Regions from separate parts of the Streptomyces sp. A01 genome, predicted to be linked through region 1. Evidence: predicted binding sites of a transcription regulator. Region 1 holds the regulator's gene; the other holds the start of a gene.
What was found. The regulator HspR, encoded in region 1, represses chaperone genes until heat shock. The targets are predictions, from matches to a motif close to TTGAGNNNNNNNNNCTCAA.
Positions count from the first base shown of each region.

Region 1 (9,554 bases):
TAGCGGGGGATTACTAAGCAGTAACTTAGTGGGGTCTTTGCCGAGATTACCGAGGATCGTTCCGTCGGCACACTCGACCAGCCGGTGATATGCATCGCTGAGGGTTGCCTTCGTTGGACATTCTCCGTCCGTGACCCCTATTTTCGCCCCCGGCCACCCCTCTGACCGCCTCGTTCCTCCTGTTGTGCGAGTAAGCGCCATATAAAAGTTGAGTGCGGTCGACTCACCTCTGTTGACAGGGCAATCCCGATCGTGCACGCTTGAGCCTGTTCCACTCAAGTCAGCTGGAGGATTGACATGGCACGTGCGGTCGGCATCGACCTGGGTACGACGAACTCCGTCGTCAGTGTTCTCGAAGGCGGTGAGCCCACCGTCATCACCAACGCCGAGGGCGCCAGGACCACGCCGTCCGTTGTCGCCTTCGCGAAGAACGGCGAGGTTCTGGTCGGCGAGGTCGCCAAGCGCCAGGCGGTCACCAACGTGGACAGGACCGTTCGGTCGGTCAAGCGCCACATGGGCACCGACTGGAAGATCAACCTGGACGGCAAGGACTTCAATCCGCAGCAGATGAGCGCCTTCATCCTGCAGAAGCTGAAGCGGGACGCCGAGGCCTACCTGGGTGAGAAGGTCGCCGACGCGGTCATCACCGTGCCTGCCTACTTCAACGACTCCGAGCGGCAGGCGACGAAGGAAGCCGGCGAGATCGCGGGCCTGAACGTCCTGCGTATCGTCAACGAGCCGACGGCCGCCGCTCTCGCCTACGGGCTGGAGAAGGACGACCAGACCATTCTCGTCTTCGACCTCGGTGGCGGCACGTTCGACGTCTCGCTCCTGGAGATCGGCGACGGCGTGGTCGAGGTCAAGGCCACCAACGGTGACAACCACCTCGGTGGTGACGACTGGGACCAGCGGGTCATGGACTACCTGGTCAAGCAGTTCAACAACGGACACGGCGTGGACCTGTCCAAGGACAAGATGGCTCTCCAGCGTCTCCGCGAGGCCGCGGAGAAGGCGAAGATCGAGCTGTCCTCGTCCACCGAGACCACGATCAACCTGCCGTACATCACGGCGTCGGCCGAGGGCCCGCTGCACCTGGACGAGAAGCTCACCCGGGCCCAGTTCCAGCAGCTGACCTCCGACCTGCTGGAGCGCTGCAAGACCCCGTTCCACAACGTCATCAAGGACGCCGGCATCCAGCTGTCCGAGATCGACCACGTGGTCCTCGTCGGTGGCTCCACCCGGATGCCCGCCGTCGCCGAGCTCGTCAGGGAGCTGACCGGCGGCCAGGACGCCAACAAGGGCGTCAACCCGGACGAGGTCGTCGCCATCGGCGCCGCGCTCCAGGCCGGTGTCCTCAAGGGTGAGGTCAAGGACGTCCTGCTGCTCGACGTCACGCCGCTGTCGCTTGGTATCGAGACCAAGGGCGGCATCATGACGAAGCTGATCGAGCGCAACACCACGATCCCGACCAAGCGCTCCGAGATCTTCACGACGGCCGAGGACAACCAGCCGTCCGTGCAGATCCAGGTGTACCAGGGCGAGCGCGAGATCGCGGCGTACAACAAGAAGCTCGGAATGTTCGAGCTGACCGGGCTGCCGCCCGCGCCGCGCAACGTGCCGCAGATCGAGGTCACCTTCGACATCGACGCCAACGGCATCATGCACGTCTCCGCCAAGGACCTCGGCACCGGCAAGGAGCAGCGGATGACCGTCACCGGCGGCTCCGCGCTGCCGAAGGACGACATCGAGCGCATGATGCGCGAGGCCGAGCAGTACGCGGACGAGGACCACAAGCGCCGCGAGGCCGCCGAGACGCGCAACCAGGCCGAGCAGCTCGTGTACCAGACGGAGAAGTTCCTCAAGGACAACGAGGAGAAGGTCCCGGACGACGTCAAGACCGAGGTCGAGACCGCCGTCGGCGAGCTGAAGGAAAAGCTCAAGGGCGAGGACAACGCCGCGATCCGCGAGGCCACCGAGAAGGTCGCCACCGTCAGCCAGAAGCTCGGCCAGGCGATGTACGCGGACGCGCAGGCCGCCGGTGCGGGCGCCGAGGGTGCCGCGGGCGCTGAGGGTGCCGGTGCCGCGGGCCAGGCCAAGGACGACGACGTCGTGGACGCCGAGATCGTCGACGACGAGAAGACGGATGACCGAAGGGATGGTGCCGCGTGACGGAGGAGACCCCGGGCTTCGACGAACAGCCCGACGTCCCCTCTGATGCCGCATCAACCCCCGACGCCGCGTCGCAGACCGACGCGGCGGAGGGGGCCGGGTCCGCCGACAAGGCGGGCCCGGCGGCCCCGGCAGGGGACGCACAGCGAAACGGTCAGGCGAAGCAGGACGTGGCCCTCACGGCCCAGCTCGACCAGGTCCGTACCGCGCTCAACGAGCGCACCGCGGACCTCCAGCGCCTCCAGGCGGAGTACCAGAACTACCGCCGCCGGGTGGAGCGGGACCGGGCCACGGTCGCGGAGATCGCCGCGGCGAAGCTCCTGACCGAGCTCCTTCCCGTACTCGACGACATCGGCCGCGCGCGGGAACATGGCGAGCTGGTCGGTGGGTTCAAGTCGGTCGCCGAGTCGCTGGAGAGCGCGGCGGCCAAGCTGGGCCTGCAGCAGTTCGGCAAGGAGGGCGAGCCCTTCGATCCGCTGGTGCACGAGGCGCTGATGCACAGCTACGCGCCGGACGTCACGGAAACGACGTGCGTGTCGATCCTCCAGCCGGGGTATCGGATCGGCGAGCGAACGATTCGCCCCGCGCGGGTCGCCGTCGCCGAGCCGCAGCCAGGTGCCGCGGCGGGCGGCAGCGGTGACGAAGCGGCAGACGAGGAGAGCGGTGGCCCAGACGAGGGCTGACGCGGTGCACGGAGAGGAGGGACGTCGAGGATGAGCACCAAGGACTTCGTGGAGAAGGACTACTACAAGGTCCTCGGCGTCCCGAAGGACGCCACCGAGGCCGAGATCAAGAAGGCGTACCGGAAGCTCGCCCGCGAGTACCACCCGGACGCCAACACCGGGAACGCGAAGGCCGAGGAGCGCTTCAAGGAGATCTCCGAGGCGAACGACGTCCTCGCTGATCCCAAGCGGCGCAAGGAGTACGACGAGGCCCGAGCGCTGTTCGGCAACGGCGGCTTCCGGCCGGGCCCGGGCGGGCCCGGCGGCACCGGCAACTTCAACTTCGACCTGGGCGACCTCTTCGGAGGCGGCGGACCCCAGGGCGGCGGCACCGGTCCTGGCGCCGGGGGCTTCGGCGGCGGTCTCGGCGACGTCTTCGGCGGCCTGTTCAACCGGAGCGGCGCGGGCACCCGTACCCAGCCGCGCCGGGGCCAGGACATCGAGTCCGAGGTGACGCTCAGCTTCACCGAGGCGGTGGACGGGGCGACCGTCCCGCTGCGGATGTCCAGCCAGGCGCCCTGCAAGGCGTGCCAGGGCACGGGCGACAAGAACGGCACCCCCAGGGTGTGCCCGACCTGCGTCGGCACCGGGCAGGTCAGCCGGGGCGGCGGTGGCGGCTTCTCGCTCACCGACCCGTGCGTGGACTGCCGGGGCCGCGGCCTGATCGCCCAGGACCCCTGCGACCAGTGCAAGGGCAGCGGTCGCGCCCGCTCCTCGCGGACCATGCAGGTCCGCATCCCGGCGGGCGTCAGCGACGGCCAGCGCATCAGACTGCGCGGCAAGGGCGCGCCGGGCGAGACGGGCGGCCCGGCGGGCGACCTGTACGTCGTGGTCCACGTCGACGCCCACCCGGTCTTCGGCCGCAAGGGCGACAACCTGACCGTCACCGTGCCCGTCACCTTCGCGGAGGCGGCCCTCGGCGCCGAGATCAAGGTCCCGACGCTGGGCGGCCCGGCGGTCACCCTCAAGCTGCCCGCCGGTACGCCGGGTGGCCGCACCATGCGCGCCCGTGGCAAGGGAGCGGCGCGCAAGGATGGCACTCGGGGCGATCTGCTTGTCACCATAGAGATCGCGGTGCCGCAGGATCTGAGTGACAAGGCGCGAGACGCGCTGGAGACGTACCGCGAAGCGACATCGGACGAGGACCCGAGGTCCGAGCTGTTCCAGGCCGCGAAGGGAGCATGAGATGGACGGCCGAGGCGTACGGAGGCCAGGCGGCCCCAGCCGCAACCCCTACGAGCTGACCGACGAGTCACCGGTATACGTCATCTCGGTCGCCGCTCAGCTCTCCGGCCTGCACCCGCAGACCCTGCGGCAGTACGACCGTCTCGGCCTGGTCTCCCCTGACCGCACCCCGGGCCGCGGCCGCCGCTACTCGGCCCGCGACATCGAGCTCCTGCGCCAGGTCCAGCAGCTGAGCCAGGACGACGGCGTCAACCTCGCCGGCATCAAGCGGATCATCGAACTGGAGAACCAGGTGATCGCGCTCCAGTCACGCGTCGCCGAACTCCAGCAGGCCGTCGAGGGCGCCGCGGCGACCATCCAGCAGCGCGAGGCAGCCGTCCACGCCTCGTACCGGCGGGACCTGGTCCCGTACAACCAGGTCCAACAGTCGAGCGCGCTGGTGGTCTGGCGACCGAAGCGGCCGGGTGTGGAGTAGCCCCGCTCGTCTTTCGCCTCGTTCGCCGTTTCTCGGTCGCTTTCTCCGTCTGTACGGTCGTTTTCTCAGGCTGTACGCGCAGGCCCGTCACCCGGTCGCCGGGCGGCGGGCTTGTCGCTGTGTGGGGGCTGGTGGCTTGCTCGGGGGCGCTCGCCGTCAGGGCTGCGCACCGCCGTTCATCCGATCGGATGGACAAACGATCGAAAGCCGACCGCCAGGCCGCCCGCTCCCTAACGTGGCGGCGTCGCTTGTGCCGCAGGGGACGCCCACCCACACTTGAGGAGGAGGTGCCGCGCTATGACCGCTCTCGTCCACGAAGCCCCGCCGGAGGTGCCAGCCATGCCCCCCCCGACGCTCGATGAGGCCCTGTGGCAGGCGTGGAAGACCATGGAACTCCCCGAGGGCTTCAACGCCGAGATCGTCGAGGGGTTCATCGAGGTGTCGCCGACTGGACGCTTGGACCATGGCCAGACCGCCAACCGACTGCGCCGGATGCTGGACAAGCATCTTGAGGGTAGTGACTTCGCCGCTCACCAGGACATCAATGTGATCCATGGGCTCAAGCCATGGGTGCCTGACGTGTTCATTGGGCCCGTGGACCTGGCGGACATCGCTACCGAGGACGGCCTGGGCGCCGACGCCACCGCTGTTCAGTTCGTCGCGGAGGTTGTCTCCCCGGGCCGAGCGAACATCAAGCGCGACCGGGTCCGCAAGCGCCGCGCGTACGCCGAGGCGGGCATCCCGGTCTACGTCCTCATCGACGACCACGACAACCACGGCACGGTGACGGTCCTGACCGCCCCCTCCCGCGAAGAGGGCGTCTATGCCGCCTCCACCCGCGTTCCGTACGGCACCGAGGTGACCATCCCGGAGGGCCCGGCGAAGGGTTTCGTGATCACGGAGGCCGTGACGGGGCCGCGCAGGGCGTGAGCCGGCAGACGTGTCCGCAGACGTGATGGGCCCGCTACCCCGGTTGGGTGGCGGGCCTGTTGTCGTCCTCCATCAGGCCGTACGGTGTAGCTACACCGCGATTCGTGCGGTTTTCCCGCGCGAAAGGCGCTGAAGCCGCTCGGAGGAGGTGAACGGGGATGTTGCTGAGTTTTCGCGTGGCCAATCACCGTTCCATCAGAGAAGAGCAGCAGCTCCTGCTGGCTCCCGTCTACGACGCGGACCGCCCCGAGGGCACGGAGTGGCAGGCGGTGCCGGTCGCGGCGCTGTTCGGCGCGAACGCGGCGGGCAAGTCGAATGTGGTGCACGCGCTCCAGTTCCTCGCCACGCTGGTGGTGTCGTCGCACCGGGACGCTGAGCCGGGTGGCGGCATCGAGCGGTATCCGTTCGCGCTGGACCCCGAGTGCGCGGACGAGCCGTCGTGGTACGTGGTGGACCTGGTGCTGGCCGGTGTGCGGCATACGTACGGGTGCAGCATGGACGGCGAGCGGGTCCTCGATGAGTGGCTCTACAGCTATCCGAAGGGCCGCAAGCGGACGGTTTTCCAGCGGTCGGGGGACGACTTCGTCTTCGGTGAGACGCTGCCGAGACGCGAGCTGGAGCTGATCAAGAACATCACCGAACCGAACAGCTTGTTCCTGTCGGTGGCCGCCCGCTCCCGGCAGGACGCGGTACAACCGGTGTACGAGTGGTTCAGGTCGCAGCTGACGTTCCGGTCGGGCGGCGGCTTCCAGACGCTGTGGGGTCTCGAAGCGGAACAAATCCTGACTGAGCCCGCGCTGATTCCCTCCGTGGTCAGCCTGTTGCGCGCGGCGGACCTCGGCATCGAGAACGTGGGCATCGAGACCGTGCGGGACGATGAGCTCCACGCGGACAGAATGCTGAGGGGAGCGCGGCCCAGCAAGTCACACCGGAACCTCCTGGCGAGGGCCCTGCTGCCCAGGGAGCGACGTCGGGTGTGGGTTCAGCAGCGCGGCCGGGGCGGCAGCGTCCGGATGGGCATGGAGGACCAGTCGGCGGGCACGAAGGCACTGTTGGCCTATGCCGTTCCTGTTCTGAGCGCACTGGGCGACGGGGGACTGCTCGTCGTGGACGAGGTCGACTCCAGCCTGCATCCACGCCTCACCGCACACCTGATCAAGCTGTTCCACGACCCCGCCACCAACCCGCACGGTGCACAACTCCTGCTCACCACGCACGATGCGAGCCTGCTCGGCCGCGACGGCGGCGAGGACGTTCTCAAGCGGGACGAGGTGTGGTTCGTGGAGAAGGACGAGTACGGCGAGACGACGATCTTCCCGCTCTCCGACTTCAAGCCACGCCAGGACGAGAACCGGGAACGCCGCTATCTGGGGGGCAGCTACGGCGCGGTCCCGTTCCTGAGCGACGAACGCTTCGAGGCGGCGGTGGCCGCCCGTGGGAGGGGGCCGGGTGGCGAGGACCCCGAAGAGTAGCGGGCGGCGCCGTCCCGCCTTCGAGTCGAACCTCTCACGGGGGCCCGCGACTCGCCGTGCTCGCATGCGCCTGCTGGTTGTCTGCGACGGCGAGGTGACCGAGCGGGACTACGTTCAGGGGCTCGTCAACCACCTCGGCAACCCCGCCGTCACGGTCCGGGTGCGGACGAAGTCGTGCTCGCCGTCGCAGCTTGTCGATTACGCGGTCAAGGAACAGGACCGCGTTGCTGGGGACTTCGACGAGGTCTGGTGCGTCTTCGACATCGACCACTACGACGTCGCGGCAGCGGTAGCGGAGGCCCAGCGGCAGGGCATTAAGGTCGCCCTGTCCAACCCGTGCTTCGAGCTGTGGCTGATCCTGCACTTCCGCGCGCACAGCTCGTACGCGGCGACGTACAAGGACCTGCTGCCGCACCTGAAGAAGCACGTGCCTGGTTACGACAAGGCGCGCCTGAACTTCGCGGACTACGAGGCGCGTTGGTCCGAAGCCGTAACGCACGCCCGGCGGTTGGCTGAGCCGGGACAGGAACACCGTACGAACCCGTCCACAGGGATGTGGATGCTTGTGGAGCGGGTCGCGGAGCGCTGAGGGCTCCGCGTGCCGCCCTGTGGCTCACGCCCGTTCGCGGGGCGGTGGCCTGTCGATCTCGCACCACACGACCTTGGACGCCGGTCCCCACAGCTCGCCCTGGAGCGGAAAGTGGTTCCACCGGTCGGAGAACAACCGCAGCAGATGCAGGCCCCTGCCCCCCTCGCTGTCGTCGCCGACTTCCCGTACGTCCGGTGGCTCGCTACTGGTGTCCCATACGGTCAGCCGCAACGTCCCGGTCTCCTCGGTCCAGGTGAGCCTGAGGTCCGCCTCACCGTCCGAGTGCACGATGGCGTTCGTCAGCATCTCGCTGGCCAGCAACTCGGCCTGATCGGTCAGTTCGGTCAGTTCGTGGACGGCCAGAACGGTCCGCACAGAAGCTCGTGCGACACCGATGGCTCGCGGGTCATGCGGGATGTGGAAGCTGTACTCGAAGGGCGTGATCTGGGATGCGGTGAGGGGCATGGGAGCCTCCTGATGGCGCGATGGGGCGGGCCGACCGGTGTCCATGCCGCTGCCCTCGCCGGACATGCCGGTGCCTGTGCCCTGGCGGGCGGCAGACATGGGGGTAGCGGTGCGCTTCCGGTGTGGCCGGTAACCACTCTGTGAGCGGCGCAGTACTCAACGTAGAGGCCAAGTATGGCCCCTTGCAACACGTTCTTCGACGTTCGCCCGATCGTGCTGAGCCGTGACACAGTGGCGCCGCAAGCCCGAGAAGGAAGAGAAGTCCATGGCGAGGAGGAGCAACCCCACGGCACGCCAAGTGCGGTTGGGAGCGGAACTCAGAAAGTTGCGAGAGGGTGCGGGAGTTCCTGCGCGTGAGGCTGCCCGCGCGGTCGGCGTGGACCAGGCGACGATGTCCCACCTGGAGGCGGGACGCATCGCAGTTGGCGCTGAGCGCGTGCGAAATCTGGCGTCCTCTTACGGCGTTGAGGATGCCGCGTTGGTGGACGCTCTAGCGGCGATGGCTTCAGAGCGTGTGCGAGGTTGGTGGCAGAAATATCGAGCGGTTGGCAGTACTGCTCTGCTCGACCTTGCGGAGCTTGAACACCACGCTCCCCGCCTCAGGATTTTTCAGGTGGTGCATATCCCGGGCCTTTTTCAGACGGAGGAACACAGCCGCGCTCTGTTCAATAACGCACAATACGGATTGTCACGGGACCGCGCTGACGCGCTGGTGGCCTTTCGCCAGGCGCGTCGTCAGATCCTCGACCGTGACAAGCCGCCTGTTGTCAGGCTGGTCATCCATGAAGCAGCGCTTCGGATGCAGGTGAGTGGTCGGAAGGTCGTCCGTAGCCAACTTGAGTTTCTTTTGCGGGAGTCGCATCGGCCTTCAGTGCACTTCAGGGTCATTCCCTTTGCCCGGGAGGGCTTTTCGCCCGCGTTCGCGATGTTCTACGCAGACGGCGTAGTAGTCCAGCTGGATACGGCGCAGTTTGACATCGTGCGAGGGTCCTCTTTCGTTGATGATGCCGAGCAGTTGTCTGAGTATCGACAGGCGTTCAGCTTGCTGGAGCAAGATGCGCTGTCGACGGACGAGACTCGGGACTTCGTCAACGACATGATCCGGGAGTTGTGAGGGTGCGGGCTGTGACGCAATGGCGAAAGAGTTCGTTTTCCGGCCCCTATGAGCAAAACGAGTGCGTCGAGGTATCGAAGGCCGCAGACGACCTCATACGTCTCCGGGAGAGCGACGCCCCCGGCGTCGTCCTCATCACCACACCGACCGCCCTCCGGGGCCTCATCGGGGCCGTCAAGGCGGGGGCGTTCGGCCCTTCGGCTTCCTGACGCGCAGAGCCGCCTGCGGCGGGCCTGGTCTTCGTATGGCCTCGCCGTGTGGCAGCGAATCGCGGTCGTGAACTTCAAGCGGACTTGAGGGGACATATGCCCCCACCAGGCGCAGTATGGAGATGATGGCAGGAGGTAGCACCATGATGGAAGTCAAGACGATCGAGAAGCCGGATGAGCGGCGAGATTTTCCCCGAGGGCACCTCGAAGCGCTCCACATGACG
Region 1 covers NZ_JBWLKN010000022.1:1,159-10,712, forward strand. Annotated here, with positions in the region: gene dnaK (molecular chaperone DnaK) at 298-2,169, shown strand; gene grpE (nucleotide exchange factor GrpE) at 2,166-2,852, shown strand; gene dnaJ (molecular chaperone DnaJ) at 2,883-4,076, shown strand; gene AC5P1B_RS25930 (heat shock protein transcriptional repressor HspR) at 4,078-4,551, shown strand; gene AC5P1B_RS25935 (Uma2 family endonuclease) at 4,891-5,481, shown strand; gene AC5P1B_RS25940 (AAA family ATPase) at 5,658-6,953, shown strand; gene AC5P1B_RS25945 (RloB family protein) at 7,018-7,542, shown strand; gene AC5P1B_RS25950 (ATP-binding protein) at 7,567-8,007, opposite strand; gene AC5P1B_RS25955 (helix-turn-helix domain-containing protein) at 8,231-9,121, shown strand; gene AC5P1B_RS25960 (DUF397 domain-containing protein) at 9,133-9,330, shown strand; gene AC5P1B_RS25965 (cupin domain-containing protein) at 9,474-9,554, shown strand, end outside.

Region 2 (9,554 bases), on a different contig from region 1:
CGCCCTGGGGAGCACGGCTGGCGCCGTCACCCGTACGGACGCGCCCGCCGCCGCGGCGGACGCGGCTCCGGCCGCCGTCACCGCCGGTTCCCCGGCCGCCGCTGCCTCTCCCGCCGTGGGGGCGGCCGCGCCGGATGTGAACGCTCCGCAGCTCGGGCCCGCGTCGCGACGCACGGGGCGGGGCCGAAGCCGGGGCCGGCTCGCCCGGCTGGTCGCGGTGGCGCCGACGCCCGCACGTACCCCGTTCACGTTCTGCTACGCGGCCGTCCTCCTGGCCACCGGCCTCTTCGCCGGTCTGGGCGATCCGGGGACCGTGCACGGGGCGCTGGAGGGATCGAGCTCCGACGCCTCCAATCTCGCCGACCGGCCGCTGGTGGTGCTCGTCGCCAGCGGGATCTGGGTCGCGGGCGGCTTGATGTCGCCGTCGATCCTGTTCTTCCTGCTGGTGCTCAGCGTGCTGGAGCGGCGCGTCGGCGGCTGGCGCACGGCGGGTGTCTTCCTGTCCGGCCATGTCCTGGCCACACTGCTCACCGAGCTGCCCGTCGCCGCGTCCGTCGCCTCCGGTCATCTGCCCGCCAGCTCACTCGACCGGCTCGACTACGGGATCAGCTACGGGCTGCTGGCGAGCCTCGCCGCGCTCACCGGGCTGCTGACGCGCTGGGCGAGGTGGACGCTGCTGGCCGGGGTCTGCGCCGTCCTGACGCTCGACCTGATCGAGCTGGCCGACCCGCTGACCAACTGGGGGCACGTCATCGCGCTGCTGAGCGGCCTGGCCTGGTGGCCGTACCTGCGCCGCCGGGGCGCGCGAATCCAGCGGTCGCGAGCCGCCTGGTAGGCGCCGGGGCAGGCGCCTGACAGGGGCGGTCCCATCTCACGGCCTCATCTCACGGCCCCAGCCGGTCGGCTCGTACCCCCGGAGGCGGCTGGCGGTGGCAGCGTGCGCCGTCGCGGCGCTCCCCCTCTTCTCGCCCGGCGAGGCGATGCGAGGGAACATGAGTACGCATCCCGGCCAAGCCGGTCCGGGCGGGCCGACGTCGGACAGAAGGGGATGGCATCATGCGGACGATCTTCGTGAACCTGCCGGTCAGCGACGTGAAGCGGTCGGTGACGTTCTTCGGTGAGCTCGGCTTCACGTTCAACCCGGACTTCTCGGACGAGAAGACCTCGTGCATGGTCGTCGAGGAGAACATCTTCGTGATGCTCCTTGAGGAGGGCCGCTTCAGGGACTTCATCAACGGCGACATCAGTGACGCCACGAAGACCAAGGAAGTCCTCACCTGCCTGTCCGCCGACTCCAGGGAGCAGGTGGACCAGACGGTCGCGAAGGCGATAGCGGCGGGCGGAAAACCGTGGAAGCCGGTCATGGACGAGGGCCCGATGTACGGCGGAAGCTTCCAGGACCCCGACGGTCACGTCTGGGAGCTGATGTACATGGCGCAGCGGTAGCGGGCGGCCCTTCCCGCGTTCCGGGTGATCCCCTGCCCTTCCCGGGCGTGCGGCGTTGCGCGACTTATTGACTATTAGTCAAAACGCCAGCAGTGTCATGGGCCGACAGCGACCCTCGCACTCGCCCCTGGAGGGCTTATGAGTGATCACGCGTTGGCTGAACTCGGCACCGAACTCGGCGCGCCGCCGCCCCCGGGCTTCGCGGCGCTCACCCCGGCACAGCTCCAGCTTCTCGCGGGCGCGCTGCGCGCCGAGCGCGCGGCGCAGAACGACGGGCTGGAGGAGGCGGCGGAAAAGGCGTTGCTCCTGGTCCCCGCGCTGGCGCGCGGCCCGGTCCGCAAGATCCTCTTCAAGTGACGGGACGGTGACGACACCTCATGGACGCCCTGCGTAACCGTGCCGAGGCGGAGAAGGTCTCCCGCCTGCTGGGAGTCGACGACGGCTCGTTGGCCTTCCTCAACTCCCTGCCCGCCGACGAACTGCGCCGTTTCCGGGAGCAGACGGTCGCCGCCGTGTTCGACGGCGCCCCCGAGATGCTGGGACGGATCGCGGGCGCGACCAAACTCGTCCCCGCCGCCGTCGCCGCCGCCATCTCACAGAAGGCCCTCGGGCCCCGGCTCGCCGCCGCCGTGGCCGGTCGACTGGAGGGCCATCGCGCCGCGGCCATCATCGAGAAGCTGCCCGTCTCCTTCACCGCCCTCTCCTGCGCGCATCTCGACCCGCGGCGCATACAGGGCATCGTGGACAAGCTGGATGAGGACCTCGTGGTCCGAATAGCCGTCGCCCTGGCCGAGAACGACGACGTCATCACCATGGGCCGGTTCGTAGGACACCTGCGGGACTCCGCGCTCAGCCGCATCATCGGCCTGATCGACGACACGGTGGTGCTCCGCACCGGCTACTACATCGACCAGCCGGACCGGCTCGACCCGATACTCGACCTGCTGGGCGCCGAGCGCCTCGCCGCCGTGATCCGCAGCGCCTCCGGCGGCCTGTGGCTGGAGGCGCTCGCGGTGGCCGGGATGGTCGGCGTGGAGCGGCAGGCCGAGATCGCCGTCCTCACGGCGCGGCAGGACAGGGAATGGCTGGAGGGTCTGGTCCGTGCGACGCACGAGCAGGATCTGTGGCAGGCGCTGCTCCCCCTCGTGGCGCTGCTGGCGGAGGAGGAGCGCAGGGCCGTGGCCACACTGCCCGCGCTGCGGGACGCGCGGGTGCTCGACGGGATCGTGCGCGCGGTGGTCGCCACCGGGCTGTGGTCCGCCTTCCTCCCGCTGGCCACGGCCCTGGCGGAGGACTCCCGCAAGATCGTCGCCGACGCGGCGGCCCGGCTTCCCGCCGAGGACCTGGAAGCGCTGACCCTTGAGGTGCAGAAGCAGGACCTGTGGGAAGCGGTGATTCCGCTCGTCGGGCTGATGGACGACGCGGGGAAGGAACGCCTGATGGCGCTGCCCGCCTTCCAGGACCGGGAAGCCTGACCGGAGGGGTTCGCGGTGATCCCCTTGCAGGCGGGGCTCTTGTGGGCCTTCGCGACCGGCGCCACCTTCGCGTTGTCGGCGGCGCGCCAGCTCCAGCACTGGCGCGCCTTCACCAGCGGCGCCCCGCCCGGCCCTCTGGCCTGGCGGGCGTTGACCAGGACGGCCAGCCCCTATCTGTGCCTGACCGTGCTGTTCACCGCTGGACTGATGGTCCCGAGCGGCCTGTTCCTGCTCTGGCAGAACCCGTCGTGGGCGACCATGCACGCCGCCCCCCGACACGATGACGCCTGGGCGGGTTTCGTCGCCGGGTACGCGGGCGGTGCCGTGGCCGGGGCGGTGCTCGGGTTCCTGCTGGCCCAGGCGCTGTGCCTGCTGGGCGCCGGGTACTGGGCGTTCCTGCTGGCCGTCAGCGGTCACTTCCTGCTCTTCGGCGTGCTCGTCCACGGCTGGGACGGCACGGGCTACCGGCGGTTCCTGAGCACGAACCGCGCCGACCTGGCCCGGTGGCCTGACGACCGCGTCATCAACAACGTGCTGGAGTTCCTGACCTCCGGCACCTTCCTCGCGCTGCTGGTCTTCGGTACGACGGTGCTCGGCACCCTGCTCCTTGTCGAGATCGGCTGGCTCGCCGAAGGCTGGACCCTGCCGGGCGCCGACGTGGACCGCGAGGTGCCGCGCGTCATAGCTGTCGCCATCGCGGCGGCCGGGATCTACGGGCTGCCCCTCGCGGGCGCGGTGATCGCCAGCGTCCTGGTCCACCAGTTCGGATGGCCCGTCGGCCTGGCCGTCTTCGCCGTACTGGCCGGTCCGCTGCTGCTGCACGGCAGGTCGCCGGTGCGCTGGCTGTATCCGCTGGTGGGCATCCCCCGGGCGCCCTGGCGGGCCACCGCCGAACGGGTGAGGGAAGAGCGGCCCGCCGGATGACGTTGGCCCAGTGCGCGGCAACCGGCTTCTGCTGGCTCGGCGAACGTGATCGCTCACAGCGAACAGCCCCTGGGGAACACCAAAGGCATCAGAAGCATTGAGCCTACATAGCTCAACTTGCCTGCCTAAGGGGAGATCATGGCTTCGCTGTCCACACCGCTCACTCTGCCCGTGCTGCCGCTCGACAACGAGGTAGTGCTGCCCGGCATGGTGGTTCCGCTCGACCTGTCCGACGCGGATGTACGAGCCGCCGTGGAGGCGGCACAAGCCGTCGCCCACGAGGAGAGCGACCGCGCCGAAGGCCGCGGTGGCGGGGGCGGCGGAGGCAAGCCGCAGGTGCTGCTCGTCCCGCGGATCGAGGGGACGTACGCCGGGGTGGGCACGCTCGGCACCGTCGAACAGGTCGGCCGCCTCTCCGACGGCGACCCGGGAGCGCTGATCAGGGGCGTGCGCCGCATCCGCGTCGGGGCGGGCACCACGGGCCCGGGCGCGGCGCTCTGGATCGAAGGCACCCTCGTCGAGGAGGCCACCGCCGACGGCGAGGGGGAGATCTCGCCCGGCACGGTCGCCGAGCTGATGAAGGAGTACAAGGCCCTCGCCACCAGCTGGCTGCGCGAGCGCGGCGCCTGGCAGGTCGTGGACCGCGTACAGCAGATCGACGACGTCTCCCAGCTCGCCGACAACTCCGGCTACCTGCCCTTCTTCAGCGTCGCCCAGCGCCTTGAGCTGCTGGAGACCGTCGACCCGGTGGTCCGGCTGAAGCTCGCCATGGGCTGGCTCAGTGAGCATCTCGCCGAGCAGGACGTGGCCGAGTCCATCGCCAAGGACGTCCAGGACGGCGTCGACAAGCAGCAGCGCGAGTTCCTGCTGCGGCGTCAGATGGAGGCCGTACGCAAGGAGCTCGCCGAGCTGAACGGCGACGCTGAGGACGAGTCCGGCGACTACCGGGCCCGCGTGGAGGCCGCTGACCTGCCCGACAAGGTGCGGGAGGCGGCGCTCAAGGAGGTCGACAAGCTGGAGCGCGCGTCCGACCAGAGCCCCGAGGGCGGCTGGATCAGGACGTGGCTGGACACCGTGCTCGAACTGCCGTGGAATGAGCGGACAGAGGACGCGTACGACATCAAGGGCGCGAAGGAAGTCCTCGACGCGGACCACGCGGGGCTGCGGGACGTGAAGGAGCGCATCACCGAGTACCTGGCGGTGCGCAAGCGCCGCGCCGACCGTGGGCTCGGCGTCATCGGCGGCCGCCGGGGCGGAGCAGTGCTCGCCCTCGTCGGCCCGCCCGGCGTCGGAAAGACCTCACTCGGCGAATCGGTGGCGCGCGCCATGGGGCGCGAGTTCGTGCGGGTCGCGCTCGGCGGCGTGCGGGACGAGGCGGAGATCCGTGGCCACAGGCGTACGTACGTCGGCGCGCTGCCTGGCCGGATCGTACGGGCCATCAAGGAGGCCGGTTCGATGAACCCGGTCGTCCTCCTCGACGAGATCGACAAGGTCGGCTCCGATTTCCGGGGCGACCCGGCGGCCGCGCTGCTCGAAGTCCTGGACCCGGCGCAGAACCACACCTTCAGGGACCATTACCTGGAGGTCGAACTGGACCTTTCCGACGTGGTGTTCCTGGCGACCGCCAACGTCCTTGAGGCCATCCCCGAGGCGCTGCTCGACCGCATGGACCTGGTGCGGCTCGACGGCTACACCGAGGACGAGAAGGTCACCATCGCCCGCGACCACCTGCTGCCCCGGCAGCTGGAGCGCGCCGGTCTGGAGCCGGGCGAGGTCGTGCTCCAGGACGAGGCGCTCCGCAAGCTCGCGGGGGAGTACACCCGTGAGGCGGGCGTACGCAACCTGGAACGGGCCGTCGCACGGCTGCTGCGCAAGGTCGCGGCCCAGCACGAACTCGGCGAGCGGGAGCTGCCGTTCACGGTCGGCACCGATGAGCTGCGCCCGCTGATCGGACGGCCGCACCACACCCCCGAGTCCGCCCAGGACCCGGCCGAGCGCCGCACGGCCGTGCCGGGCGTGGTGACCGGTCTCGCCGTCACCGGCGCCGGTGGCGACGTGCTCTTCGTCGAAGCGTCACTGGCCGACCCCGAGACGGGCGGTGCCGGGCTGACGCTGACCGGCCAGCTGGGTGATGTCATGAAGGAGTCCGCGCGGATCGCGCTGTCCTTCCTGCGCTCGCACGGCGCCGAGCTGGAGCTGCCGGTCGCCGACCTCAAGGAACGCGGCGTACACCTGCACGTACCGGCGGGCGCGGTTCCCAAGGACGGCCCGAGCGCGGGCATCACGATGACCACGGCGCTCGCCTCGCTGCTGTCGGGACGCCAGGTGCGTCCGGACGTGGCCATGACCGGTGAGGTGTCGCTGACCGGCCGGGTGCTGCCCATCGGTGGCGTGAAGCAGAAGCTGCTGGCCGCGCACCGGGCCGGGGTGACGACCGTGATCATCCCCAAGCGCAACGAGCCCGACCTGGACGACGTCCCCGCCGAGGTGCTGGACCGGCTCGATGTGCACCCGGTCTCGGACGTACGGCAGGTGCTTGAGCTGGCGCTGACGCCCGCCACGGAGGCGGGCTCCGAGGCCGCCTCCGGTGCCGCCGGCGCGGAGGTTCCGGTCGCGGCGTGACGGGCCGCGGCCGGTCGGGACGGCCCCTCCCCGCTTCGGCGGGAAGGGGCCGTCCCGCTCGCCGGGGCCCCGGCGGCGAGGCGAGGCGCGTTCAGCCGGTCGCGAGGGCCTCCAGCTGCGCGAGAGAGCCGTTGAACCAGTTCTGGTCGCCAGGGAACGTGCCCGAGTCGGCGTACTGCCAGATGGTGTGGGTCTTCCAGCCCGCGGGGAGGGGGCCGGGGCTCTCCGCGTAGCGCGCGATCCACAGCGGGTGGTGCTCGCCGAAGCTGGCGTCGTCGCCGGTGCACTTGGTCCACCAGTTGGTGGAGGTGTAGATCGTCGGATACCGGCCCGTGCGCGCCCGCACCGTGTCGCTGAAGTCCTTGATCCACTTGACCAGCTCGGCCGCGGTGAGGCCGTAGCAGGTGTCGCCGTACGGGTTGTACTCCATGTCGAGCGCGGGCGGCAGCGTCTTGCCGTCCTTGCTCCAGCCGCCACCGTTGTCGACGAAGTAGTCGGCCTGGGCGGCGCCGCTGGAATTGCTGGGCAGGGCGTAGTGATAGGCGCCGCGGATCATGCCGGCGTCGTACGCGCCGCTGTACTGGTGAGGGTAGTCCGGGTTCTTGTAACTGGTGCCCTCGGTGGCCTTGACGTAGGCGAAGCGGGCGCCCTTGTCCCAGGCGGCCTTCCAGTCCACGGTGCCCTGGTGGCTGCTCACATCCATTCCCGCGACCTGTTCGGCACGCGGCTTGTCCGGTTTGTTGCGGAGGACGCCGCCCTCGTGCTCGCGGATCATCGAGCCCGCCCGGTGGTCCTTCGGGTCCGGTTCGGCGGCTCCTGCGGACGCGGTCAGCGGGAGGGTCGTCAGTGCGGCCACGGCGAGGGTCAGCCAGGCCGTGCGGGGGGCGGTACGGCGACGGAGGGAGTTCGGGAACATGGGGGGTGCCTCTCGTCAGAGGAAGTGCGGAGCACGTGCACCGATTCGCGGGAAGAACGCCGGAAGGAGTGCGTGGGGGAGCGCCGGGATGAAGCCGAGGGGAAACGGTGCGGTGGGCCCCTCCTGGGGGAGGAGGAGCCCACGTGCGAAGGGTGGGGGGTTGGTGGTGCGTAAACGGGGACGCCTGCCAGTGGAACGGTTGGCTGGGCGGTCCATGGAATCAGGCAGCGGGAGCAGTTGCCCGGAGCGTGGCCCGGCTCGGCCGCCGGGTTCAGCCGCCTGGCTCAGAGAGCCGCCTCACAGCGGTCCCGTCCTCGCCTCGACCGGGGCGGCGGCTCCCGGCCTGGCCCCGGCTCCGTGGCGGGACCTGGGCTCCGGGTCCGGGAGAGTGGCCTCAGCCGTTGGCGAGTGCCTGGAGCCGGTCGTAGGCGCCGTTGAACTGGTTGTGGTCACCGACGATCGGCCCGGAGGAGGTGTACTGCCACATCGTGTGGAAACCCCACCCCGCCGGGAGTTCTCCCACCGATGAGCCATAGCGCGGAATCCACAGCGGATTGGTGCTGCCGAAGCCCGCGTAGTCGCCCGTGCAGGTCTTCCACCAATTCGTGGAGGTGTAGATCACCGCGTCGCGGCCGGTCCGCGATTTGTAGGTGGTGAAGAAGTCCCGCACCCAGTTGACCATCGCGCCCTGGCTCAGCCCGTAACACGTGGCGCCATACGGGTTGTATTCCAGGTCCAGCGCGCCGGGAAGCGTCTTGCCGTCCCGTGACCAGCCGCCACCGTTGTTGACGAAGTAGTTGGCCTGGGTGGCGCCGCTGGAGACGTTGGGCAGGGCGAAGTGGTAGGCGCCGCGGATCATGCCGACGTTGTACGAGCCGTTGTACTGCTGGGCGAAGTACGGGTTCGTGTACGTGGTGCCCTCGGTGGCCTTGGTGTACGCCCAGCGCACGCCGCTGTTCCACAGGGATGACCAGGCGACGTTGCCCTGGTGGCTGCTGACGTCGACGCCCTCGACGGTGGCGGTGAGTGAGGGAGGTGGCGGGTTGTCGGGGTTACCGCCCTCGTGTTCGAGGATGGTTGAGCCCATCCAGTCGTTCTCCGGATGGGGAATGGGCTGTCCGGCGGCAGCGGCCGTACCGGGGAGCGTGAACGCGAGCGTCATGGCGAGGAAGGCGGCGAGGACCGCGACCACTGCGGTGCGGGAGCGGGGGGAACCGGATCTGTGCACGGGCATGAGCGTGCCTCCGATGGCCTCGGTGGGGGCGTTCCGGCAAGCCCTTGGGGTGGGCATGTCAAAAACGACTCTACGGGCGTAGATGCGTGGGACGGAAGGGGCCCGGGGTGGTGCCGGTGGTCTATTCCTGCAAAATACTGGCGGAGCTGCGGAGACGAACCGCGGCGCAGGAAAACTTTCACGCGCTGAAAGGCCGGAGAGGTGCTGACGTGAACAACACCGGGGTCGGTACACCTGGGGAGGGCGAGGGTCACGTGCGGCTTGACCACGCGTTTTTGGCCCTCGAACGCGAGTTGTCCGTCTTTCTCCGCCGGGCTCGCGCGAATTCGGGCGAAATGGCCCGCCAAGTGCACCCCGATCTGGAACCGGCGGCTTACGGGCTGCTGGTGCGGCTCGGTGACGCGGGTCAGCAGCGGGCCACCGACCTGGCCGCGTACTTCGGGGTGGGCAAGGCGACGATGAGCCGTCAGCTGAGAGCCCTGGAGAGCCTTGGGCTGATCGCCCGCGCCCCCGACCCCGACGACGGGCGGGCCTGGCTGGTGCAGCTGACCGAGGAGGGGCGGAGCCGGTTCACCCGGGTGCGCGACGCGCTGCGCGCCCGCTACGCCCAGCGCCTGGAGGGCTGGGACCGGGCGGAGGTCGCCGAACTCGCCCGGCTGCTGCATCAGCTGAACAGCGGTCACGAGCCGGACCCGGTGACCGGCCAGCCTCCCAGGCCACCAGCCGCCGCCCAGCCGCCGGGCCCCCAGCAGGAGGCCCCCCGTCCTGATGAACCCCGGTCCGGCAGCGAGCCCTGGCCCGGCGAGTCCCGGCCGACCGGCGCTCCCCAGCCGTAGGCGACCCGGGCCTCCGGCGCCCCGGCCTCCGCCTCCGGCCCCCGCCTCGCCCCCCGGCGCCCCGCCCTGCCCCCTGGCCGCCCGGAGTGCCCCGGCCTCCC
Region 2 covers NZ_JBWLKN010000009.1:279,747-289,300, forward strand. Annotated here, with positions in the region: gene AC5P1B_RS15280 (rhomboid-like protein) at 1-835, shown strand, start outside; gene AC5P1B_RS15285 (VOC family protein) at 1,054-1,446, shown strand; gene AC5P1B_RS15290 (hypothetical protein) at 1,585-1,803, shown strand; gene AC5P1B_RS15295 (hypothetical protein) at 1,824-2,921, shown strand; gene AC5P1B_RS15300 (hypothetical protein) at 2,937-3,845, shown strand; gene lon (endopeptidase La) at 3,984-6,467, shown strand; gene AC5P1B_RS15310 (lysozyme) at 6,559-7,383, opposite strand; gene AC5P1B_RS15315 (lysozyme) at 7,778-8,617, opposite strand; partial or broken gene AC5P1B_RS15320 (MarR family winged helix-turn-helix transcriptional regulator) at 8,827-9,303, shown strand.
Region 2: lon (endopeptidase La) is a predicted target of HspR. The motif match lies at 3,943-3,961, and genes of this name have one in related genera.